2 regions of the Vibrio glycogenivorans genome follow, and region 2 is predicted to be linked to the other one. Evidence: riboswitches for the same ligand, from Rfam matches in the RefSeq annotation. Region 2 holds a riboswitch; the other holds the start of a gene.
The links. A riboswitch is a leader RNA that binds a small molecule or an ion and turns the genes downstream of it on or off. The one in region 2 is predicted to bind lysine.
Positions count from the first base shown of each region.

Region 1: it holds a riboswitch for lysine, as region 2 does, so the genes downstream of both, lysC (lysine-sensitive aspartokinase 3) here and ACSTTG_RS01475 (Na+/H+ antiporter NhaC family protein) in region 2, are expected to answer to the same signal.

Region 1 is NZ_JBPVIS010000001.1:1,047,090-1,051,303, forward strand. It holds gene ACSTTG_RS04590 (PglL family O-oligosaccharyltransferase) at 1-942, shown strand, start outside; gene ACSTTG_RS04595 (pyridoxal-phosphate-dependent aminotransferase family protein) at 1,030-2,148, opposite strand; lysine riboswitch at 2,335-2,511, shown strand; gene lysC (lysine-sensitive aspartokinase 3) at 2,601-3,953, shown strand; gene ACSTTG_RS04605 (lytic polysaccharide monooxygenase) at 4,192-4,214, shown strand, end outside.
Region 2 is NZ_JBPVIS010000001.1:336,601-340,814, reverse strand. It holds gene sohB (protease SohB) at 1-462, shown strand, start outside; gene ACSTTG_RS01480 (H-NS family histone-like protein) at 646-1,056, opposite strand; lysine riboswitch at 1,673-1,872, shown strand; gene ACSTTG_RS01475 (Na+/H+ antiporter NhaC family protein) at 1,986-3,575, shown strand; gene ACSTTG_RS01470 (LysR family transcriptional regulator) at 3,652-4,214, opposite strand, start outside.

The sequences.
Region 1 (4,214 bases), 710 kb from region 2:
GCGAGCCAGCATCAACACAAGACTGAGTTTATTGCGCAAAAAGTGACCCTGACAGATGTCCGACAAGATATCTACTCTCAAGCCATGGATATGATGATTGAGAAGCCGTTTACAGGCTGGGGCTATGGGCGATTTGAATCGCAATACACCCTGTATACAGCGCGCCAGCATCAAATCAACCATAAGTATCAACCTGGCTTACCGGCGATGGACCATCCTCACAACGAGATCTTGTTGTGGGGGATTGAAGGTGGGATTGTCCCGTTACTTGGGCTCTTACTGGTTGCCCTACTGACCGTAGCGCGGATCAGACAGGCAAAACCGGGGACTCGTCTTGCCCTACTGGCGCTTTTTGTGCCGATATTGCTCCACTCCCAGCTTGAATATCCATTTTACCACTCAGCGATCCATTGGCTCGTTCTGATCATCTTGCTGTACTGGGTTGACCAGCGCACAAGCAAGCTAAGACACGCCCACTTTTCACCCTTGATCAAAGCTGGGTTACGCGTAAGCTGCTTAGTTGTTCCTCTTACCACAGTGACCTACATGGTCAGTGCTATGCATACCAACCATGTCCTGACTCAGTTTGAGCAGTCTTCGCCTAAAGACCCTAAGATCCTAGAGCGAATCTCTAATCCGTATGCATGGACAGAGCGTTATCAATGGGCCATCTACAGCACCTATTTTGATATTGGCCTGCAGACGGGTGACCATGGCTACACCCAAGTCTACGTAAACTGGTCACTTGATATGATCAAACGCAAACCAAGGCCTGAGCTGTATAAGAACTTGATATTGGCGTATTCCGCAATGGGGGATGAGCGCAAAGCTAAGCAGGTACGCACTGAAGCCGAACTCTTGTATCCAAGGCTGGCTTTTCCAGCCCAAAGTCGCACCGCTCCTATCCGCGCTTCTGTTATTGATCCAGAGTTGCAACCGTGACGGCATAAGAAAAATCGCCAAGCGCCACCAAATTCAATGTTTAGCGGCGCCCGCAGGAGGCGCCCGCAGGAGGCGCCAGCAAGAAACCTAGCGTAGTTTCTCCTCAAGGGCCTTTAGACATAGCGCGACGTTTTGCTCTGAGGCACCGTAGCCCATCAAGCCAATCCGCCATGCTTTGCCAGCAAGCGCGCCCAAACCAGCCCCAATCTCAAGATTGAACTCATTAAGTAGCTCTGAGCGCACCTGCGCTTCATCGATGCCCTCTGGTACGTAAACGGCATTAAGCTGTGGCAGGCGGTGCCCCTCATCAACCACAAATGTAAAACCAAGGCTCTCAAGCCCCTGCTTTAGCTTTTCGTGCATTGCTTGGTGACGCGCCCAGGCTTGCTCTAGGCCCTCATTTTTGAGCATGACTAGTGACTCGTGCAGTGCATAAAGACTATTCACCGGTGCAGTATGGTGATAGCTACGCTTACCCTCTCCACTCCAGTAACCCAGCACTAGGCTTTGGTCGAGAAACCAGCTTTGAATAGCATGAGTACGTGATTGAATCTTCTCGATAGCTGCCGGTGAGAAGGTTAGTGGAGAGAGGCCGGGCACACAGGATAGACACTTCTGACTTCCAGAATAAACCGCGTCCAATTGCCATTCATCCACCTTGAGTGGCACACCGCCAAGCGAGGTGACGGTATCGACTATGGTTAACATACTATGACGTTTAGCCAGTGCACCCAAGGCTTGTGCATCGCTGACGGCGCCGGTCGATGTCTCTGCATGCACAAAAGCCAAGATTTTAGCATCTGAATGCTCTAACAGTGCCTGCTCTACCTTACTCACAGAGACGGGCGCTCCCCAGTCATCGTCTATCACTACCGCCTCACCACCAGCACGGACAACATTCTCTCGCATCCGCTCACCAAATACCCCATTGCGACAAACAATGACTTTATCGCCTGGCTCGACTAAGTTGACAAAACAAGCCTCCATACCGGCACTACCGGGAGCCGATACCGCAATGGTAAACGCATTTTGGGTTTGAAAAGCGTATTTAAGTAGGCTCTTAAGCTCATCCATCATCTGGATAAAGAGTGGGTCGAGGTGACCAATCGTTGGTCGACTCATTGCCTGAAGGACCTGTGGTGAGATGTCTGATGGGCCAGGTCCCATCAAGACGCGACGAGGGGGAATAAAGCTTTGGATAGACATACATCACTCCATTGAAATTTATTGTTGTAAAACCAGCCACGCCGCTAAGGCATCGACCAGGTAGGAAGAAAATTGGACAGTTAAGTATAGAGCTCCTAGCCAAGCTATTGGGAGCAAATAGCAAAACTGCTGACAACTTCAAATATTGATTGACATTTTTGCACCAAAGCCGTTCAATGATCGACATAGAACAGAAGAGGAGCGCTGCCCAGGCAGGTATATAGTGGAATCGCAATTCCGATACTATTTACCGAGGGGGAGTAGCGCCGAGATAGGAATTTTTTGCGAGATTCTCCTGTCGGTTGAATGGGCTGAATCCCTTCAACTGTCATCAGCTCAGTCTGGTGATGAGCTTCTGAGGTCGTGACGACACTTTTCTCACCCTCTGCTCACCCATTCCCTCTTCAAACACACTGGAAGTTTAATCTTTTTGAAGTATAGGGAGACCAACTGTGAGCACATTTAATGTCGCCAAATTCGGCGGAACAAGCGTAGCCAATTTTGACGCCATGAGTCGTTGTGCAGCGATTATCGAGAGCCACCCATCAACGCGACTTGTCGTGAGTAGTGCCTGCTCTGGCGTAACCAACTTGTTGGTGGCACTTGCCAATGGTGTTCCTGAGCAACAACAGCGCAGCGAGATCCTGCAGCAAATCGCCGATATTCATGAAGCTATCCTGGCAAAACTCAATCAGGCAGATGAGGCTGCCGCTGAGGTGTATGCTATTCTGGATACCATTACTAGCCTTGCTGAGGCTGCCTCTATCCAATCTAGCACTAAACTAACCGATCATTTGGTTGCGTGTGGTGAGCTGATGTCAACCCACATCCTCGCCCAACTGATGCGCGAGCAAGGCATCAATGCGGTTCGCTTTGATATCCGCGAAGTGCTCAAAACCGACAGCAACTTTGGTCGTGCAGAGCCAAGTCTTGAACAAACCGCCACGCTTGCCAAGGAGAAGTTGGTCCCCTTGTGTCGTGAGCAGGTGGTAGTGACCCAGGGCTTTATTGGCTCAAATGATGAAGGGGATACCACGACGCTAGGCCGTGGAGGCAGTGATTATAGTGCCGCCCTCATCGCAGAGGCCGTTGAGGCATCAGGACTGGAAATCTGGACCGATGTTCCAGGCATCTACACCACCGACCCTCGTATCGCACCCAATGCCGCCCCTATCGCTGAGATCAGCTTCAGTGAGGCCTCGGAAATGGCCAACTTTGGCGCGAAGATCCTTCACCCATCAACGCTGGTTCCAGCTCTGCGCCATGATATTCCCGTGTTTGTTGGCTCATCACGCGAGCCAGAGAAAGGTGGAACTTGGATCCGCCACTACGCTGAAACCTCGCCGCTGTATCGTGCACTCGCCCTGCGCAGTAATCAGACCATGGTGACCTTACGCAGTGCTAAAATGTTCCACGCCTATGGCTTCCTCGCCAAGGTGTTTGAGATCCTAGCCAAGCATAAGATCTCGGTCGATCTTATCACCACCTCGGAGATCAGTGTGTCGTTGACCCTTGATCAAACCGACACCTCAGGTGGTGCACCACAACTGCCTGTCGCTGCGCGTGAAGAGCTAGAAGAGATGTGTCATGTAGAGGTGGAGCACAACCTAAGCGTAGTTGCGCTTATCGGCAACAACATGAGCGCTTCAAAAGGCTGTGCAAAGCAGGTCTTTGGCACACTGGAAGACTTTAACCTACGCATGATCTGCTACGGTGCTAGCCAACACAACCTGTGCTTCTTACTCCATGAGTCAGTAGCTAAGCAAGCGGTGCAAAAACTTCACCAAGAGCTGTTTGAAAAGTAATAACAGCCACTTAAAGCTATGAAGAGGCGTTGACTGCAGCGCCTCTTCGCTGAGAACCACCAGCCAAGCCTCATAACTCAAGCAATGTCAGATGACTGCTACGCTGCAGCAGCCTGATATGCACAAAAATGCATTATACCAACTTTGCGAGTCACTTCACGATCTTAACCTAGCCCCAAGTGGATCCATTCTCTGTAATGAAACTAGCTGAATAAACAGCTCATCAAAGGAATTGAGAATGAATAATAAAATCCCCCTAAA
Region 2 (4,214 bases):
ATCGTTGGCTCTATTGGCGTGATTGCACAGTTGCCTAATTTTAATAAACTGCTAAAAAAGCATGATATTGAATATGAGCAACTAACTGCAGGTGAATACAAGCGCACATTGACGATGTTTGGAGAGAACACGGATAAAGCGCGAGATAAGTTTAAGCAAGAGCTAGAAGAAACCCATGACTTGTTTAAGGATTATATTCGCCAACGTCGTCCAGACCTCGACCTTGCAAGCGTTGCAACGGGTGAGCATTGGTTTGGTACCACCGCAAAAGAAAAGGGACTTGTGGACGAAATTACCACCTCTGACGATATTATTGTCGCAGCATGCAAAGACAAAACTGTGCTACAGGTTCAATATGTGCAGAAGAAAAAATTGGCTGATAAGTTGGTAGGTGTCACCGGTGAAGTGGTGGATAATGTATTGCTAAAACTTATTCAGCGCGCTCAAAAACCAATTGTATAACCGCAAGATACTAAGGGTTACCACGTGAGTTGCTACGAGCTATAGTCGCGACTCACTATTGTCGGTCCTTTGTCAGAAATTAGTAAATATTACTTATTTTGTTCATATACCAAATTGCGTGCGCAAAATACTAAAAAAGGCTCATTAATGAGCCTTTTTTCATATCAAGTGCAACTTGAAAATTTAGATTGCAAAATCTTCTAGAGACTTGCCTTCATCCAACGCAGCTTGGATAACAGATGGAGTACGGCCTTGGCCTGTCCATGTTTTCTCTTCACCGTTCGCATCTACATATTTGTATTTTGCTGGACGAGGTGCGCGTTTGGCTTTTGGCTTAGCTTTAGTCGCTTCACCAGACAACGCAGAAATTAATGCTTCAACGTCGATACCATCTTTAGAAATTTGCTCAGCAATAGCAGCTAGTTTTGCTTCTTGTTCTGCTTTTGCAGCTTGTTCTGCTTCTGCCGCGTCACGGCGTTCATCGACAACAAGGGTAAATTTTTCTAACGCTTCTTCAAGTTGCTCTAGAGTTAGTTCACGTGCGAAGGCACGAAGACTACGGATATTAAGTAGTGTTTTAGTTAGTTCCGACATGACTCTTCCCATTAATTAATTAAGTCAACATTAAATATCATATACCCAATATTAGAGTGTGACAATAATATATAGACAATATATTCGCGCATACTATAGAAAGATTAAAATTTCGCAATCTAAATCGCGCTTTTATTGTCGCAAAAGTTAGAATAATTGCTTTATTTATTGACACTAGAGAGTAAAAAATGTTCCAGCAGTAGTGAACTAATGCACTAAAACATCCTGTAGTGACTTTTCTATCTTATCGTTTGAGTGATTTTTGTACAAAATGTCTCAAAACAAACCAAACGACTAAAATAATTCCTTCTTAAACCAGAAGTAGGGAATAGCCTGCAGTTTTCACAAGAAATGTGATCTCGATCACTGTAGTGTGGTGCGTTGGGTCATCATGTTTTTGCCTCAAGTTGGTCATTGGTTAATAGAACGCTTAAGGAAGGTTTCTTATCTGTAGCACGTTGAGTGCAATAGTTAGGTGATCTGATAATTATCTTGGTAAAATGTCGGAATAATGTGTTGCAAATCAAAATTCCATAAGTAGAATGGCCTGCACCTAATGCTTGAGCATGTTAAATCTGTTGTAAACGCTTGTTTGCGAGGTGATTAATTTTAAAGCTCAAGCGGTAGAGGCGCGATAGTAGATCACTAGCGTTGGTTGGGGTGATGCCAAAGAACCAGCGTGAAAGGCTCTATCGCCGAAGTAGACTTGCTCATCAAGGCAGTTTGCTGGGGTTGTGCTCGAAAGACGCAACACTGCCATAGTCTATACTCACAAGGTATGTGGGGTAGAAATTACTATGGAGCGCTACTGTGGGGTTGGGTCAGGCTTTCGCCTACCTTTCTTATCTCTAGGCATCACTTATTGGTGCTGGTTTCACTACAGTAGATCTCTGACCACATAACTACAATGAATTTGGTTTTTGAAGATCATGAATTTAATCGATTTTGCATCGTCTCCGATGTCATTAATACCAGCCTTGGTAGCTCTCACGTTAGCGATTGTAACCCGTCGCGTTTTACTCTCTCTTGGTGTCGGTACTGTGCTTGGTGCACTGCTGCTTAACGGCTACTCTTTGTCAGCTTCTGCTGGCTACGTAGGCTCGGTAGTTTCAAGTGTATTTGTTGAAGACGGCGGCATCAACGAGTGGAATATGAGTATTGTCGGCTTCCTTGTGCTCCTTGGCATGATGACCGCATTGCTAACCCTTTCCGGTGCGACTCGTGCTTTTGCCGAGTGGGCTCAATCTCGAGTTAAGAGCAAGCGTGGCTCTAAGCTTCTAGCGGCATTTCTAGGCGTATTCATTTTTATTGACGACTATTTTAATAGCCTAGCCGTTGGCGCGATCTCTCGCCCGGTGACCGATCGCTACTACGTATCTCGCTCTAAGCTAGCTTACATTCTTGATTCAACCGCAGCACCTATGTGTGTACTGATGCCAGCTTCAAGTTGGGGTGCTTACATCATGACCATCGTCGCGGGTATTCTCGTATCGCATGGCATTACAGAGTACTCGGCAATCGGCGCGTACGTTCGTATGATCCCGATGAACTTCTACGCTGTGTTTGCGCTATTGATGGTCTTTGCCGTAGTTTGGTTCCAACTTGACGTTGGTCAAATGCGTAAGCATGAGATTGAGGCGTCACAAGGCCATGGCTTTGAGGATGACAAGTCAGCAAAAGAAGAGCTTAACGAAGACCTGGGTATTGAGCCAAGCGAGAACGGTCAAGTCTCTGACCTTATTTTGCCTATCCTTGCGCTTATCGCAGCGACGGTTGTTGCTATGCTGTACACCGGTGGTCAAGAGCTGGCGGCAGAAGGTGAGGCCTTCAGTCTCCTTGGTGCCTTTGAGAACACGGATGTGGGTCGTTCACTGATCTACGGCGGTGTGATTGGTCTGGTTGTTGCTCTAGTGACGGTTTTCAAACAAGGTATGGCTGCCATTGAAATCGGTCATGCGCTTTGGGTTGGTGCTAAGTCAATGTTTGGCGCGATCTTGATTCTTGTGTTTGCCTGGACAATCGGTTCTGTTATTGGCGATATGAACACGGGTAGCTACCTATCAACGCTGGTAGAAGGCAATATTGGTCCACAATGGCTACCAGTTATTCTATTCTTGCTGGCTGGTGTAATGGCTTTCTCAACCGGTACTTCTTGGGGTACGTTTGGCATCATGCTACCAATCGCCGGTGATATGGCAGCAGCAACGGACATCGCCCTGATGCTACCAATGCTAAGTGCTGTGCTTGGTGGTTCGGTATTTGGTGACCACTGCTCACCAATCTCGGATACAACAATTCTGTCTTCGACAGGTGCGCGTTGTAACCACATTGACCACGTGGCAACTCAGCTACCATATGCGGTATCGGTGGCTGTGATCTCAGCGGTTGGTTACATTACGCTAGGCTTTAGCTCTTCAATCGCAATCTCGTTTGTTGCGACCACAGTAGCGTTTGTTGCGGTATGCTTTGCGCTATCAGCACTGTCTAAGTCAAAAATGGCGAGCTGTGCTAAAGCTTAATCAAGCTTAAACCCTGAATGTATAAAGCCGCTCGATATTGTCGAGCGGCTTTTCTTTATGTAATGACCGGTAATTTTTACGGATTAGCGCTGATGTGCGTCTTGACGAGGCGTTGCTTGAGGTAATCGACGAATAATCGTGTCCGCGCGTGCTCGTAATCGAGTTTGGGGTAGTAAGCGTAAATGGTTTGCTCCTCGGCACTGATATTCGGCAGTAGGCGGATTAACTGACCACTCTGAACTTCTTGCTCAATCATAAACTCACTGACGATCATAATTCCCATCCCTGCCTTTCCTGCATAAAAAAGGGCTTCGGGGTTGGTGGTAGAGAAGTTACCACTGACCAGCAGACGTTTGTTGTTTGAGATCCGATATTCCCGTTCAGGACGCTCGCCCCAAATAAGCACATTATGCTGTTGGAGATCGTCAAGCGACTCGGGCTGGCCATATTTTTCAATATAGCGTGGTGCAGCATAGAGACCGACCTGGCGTTCTAAAAGGGGAGTTTGTCTCACGCTGAGTGAATTAAGTTGCTCTAGCTCACGAGAAATAAATACATCAAGGTTCATCTCGGGAATTTGACCAGGGACAGTGGTGATAAGCTGGATACGAATATCGGGATAAAGCTCGAGAAACTCGT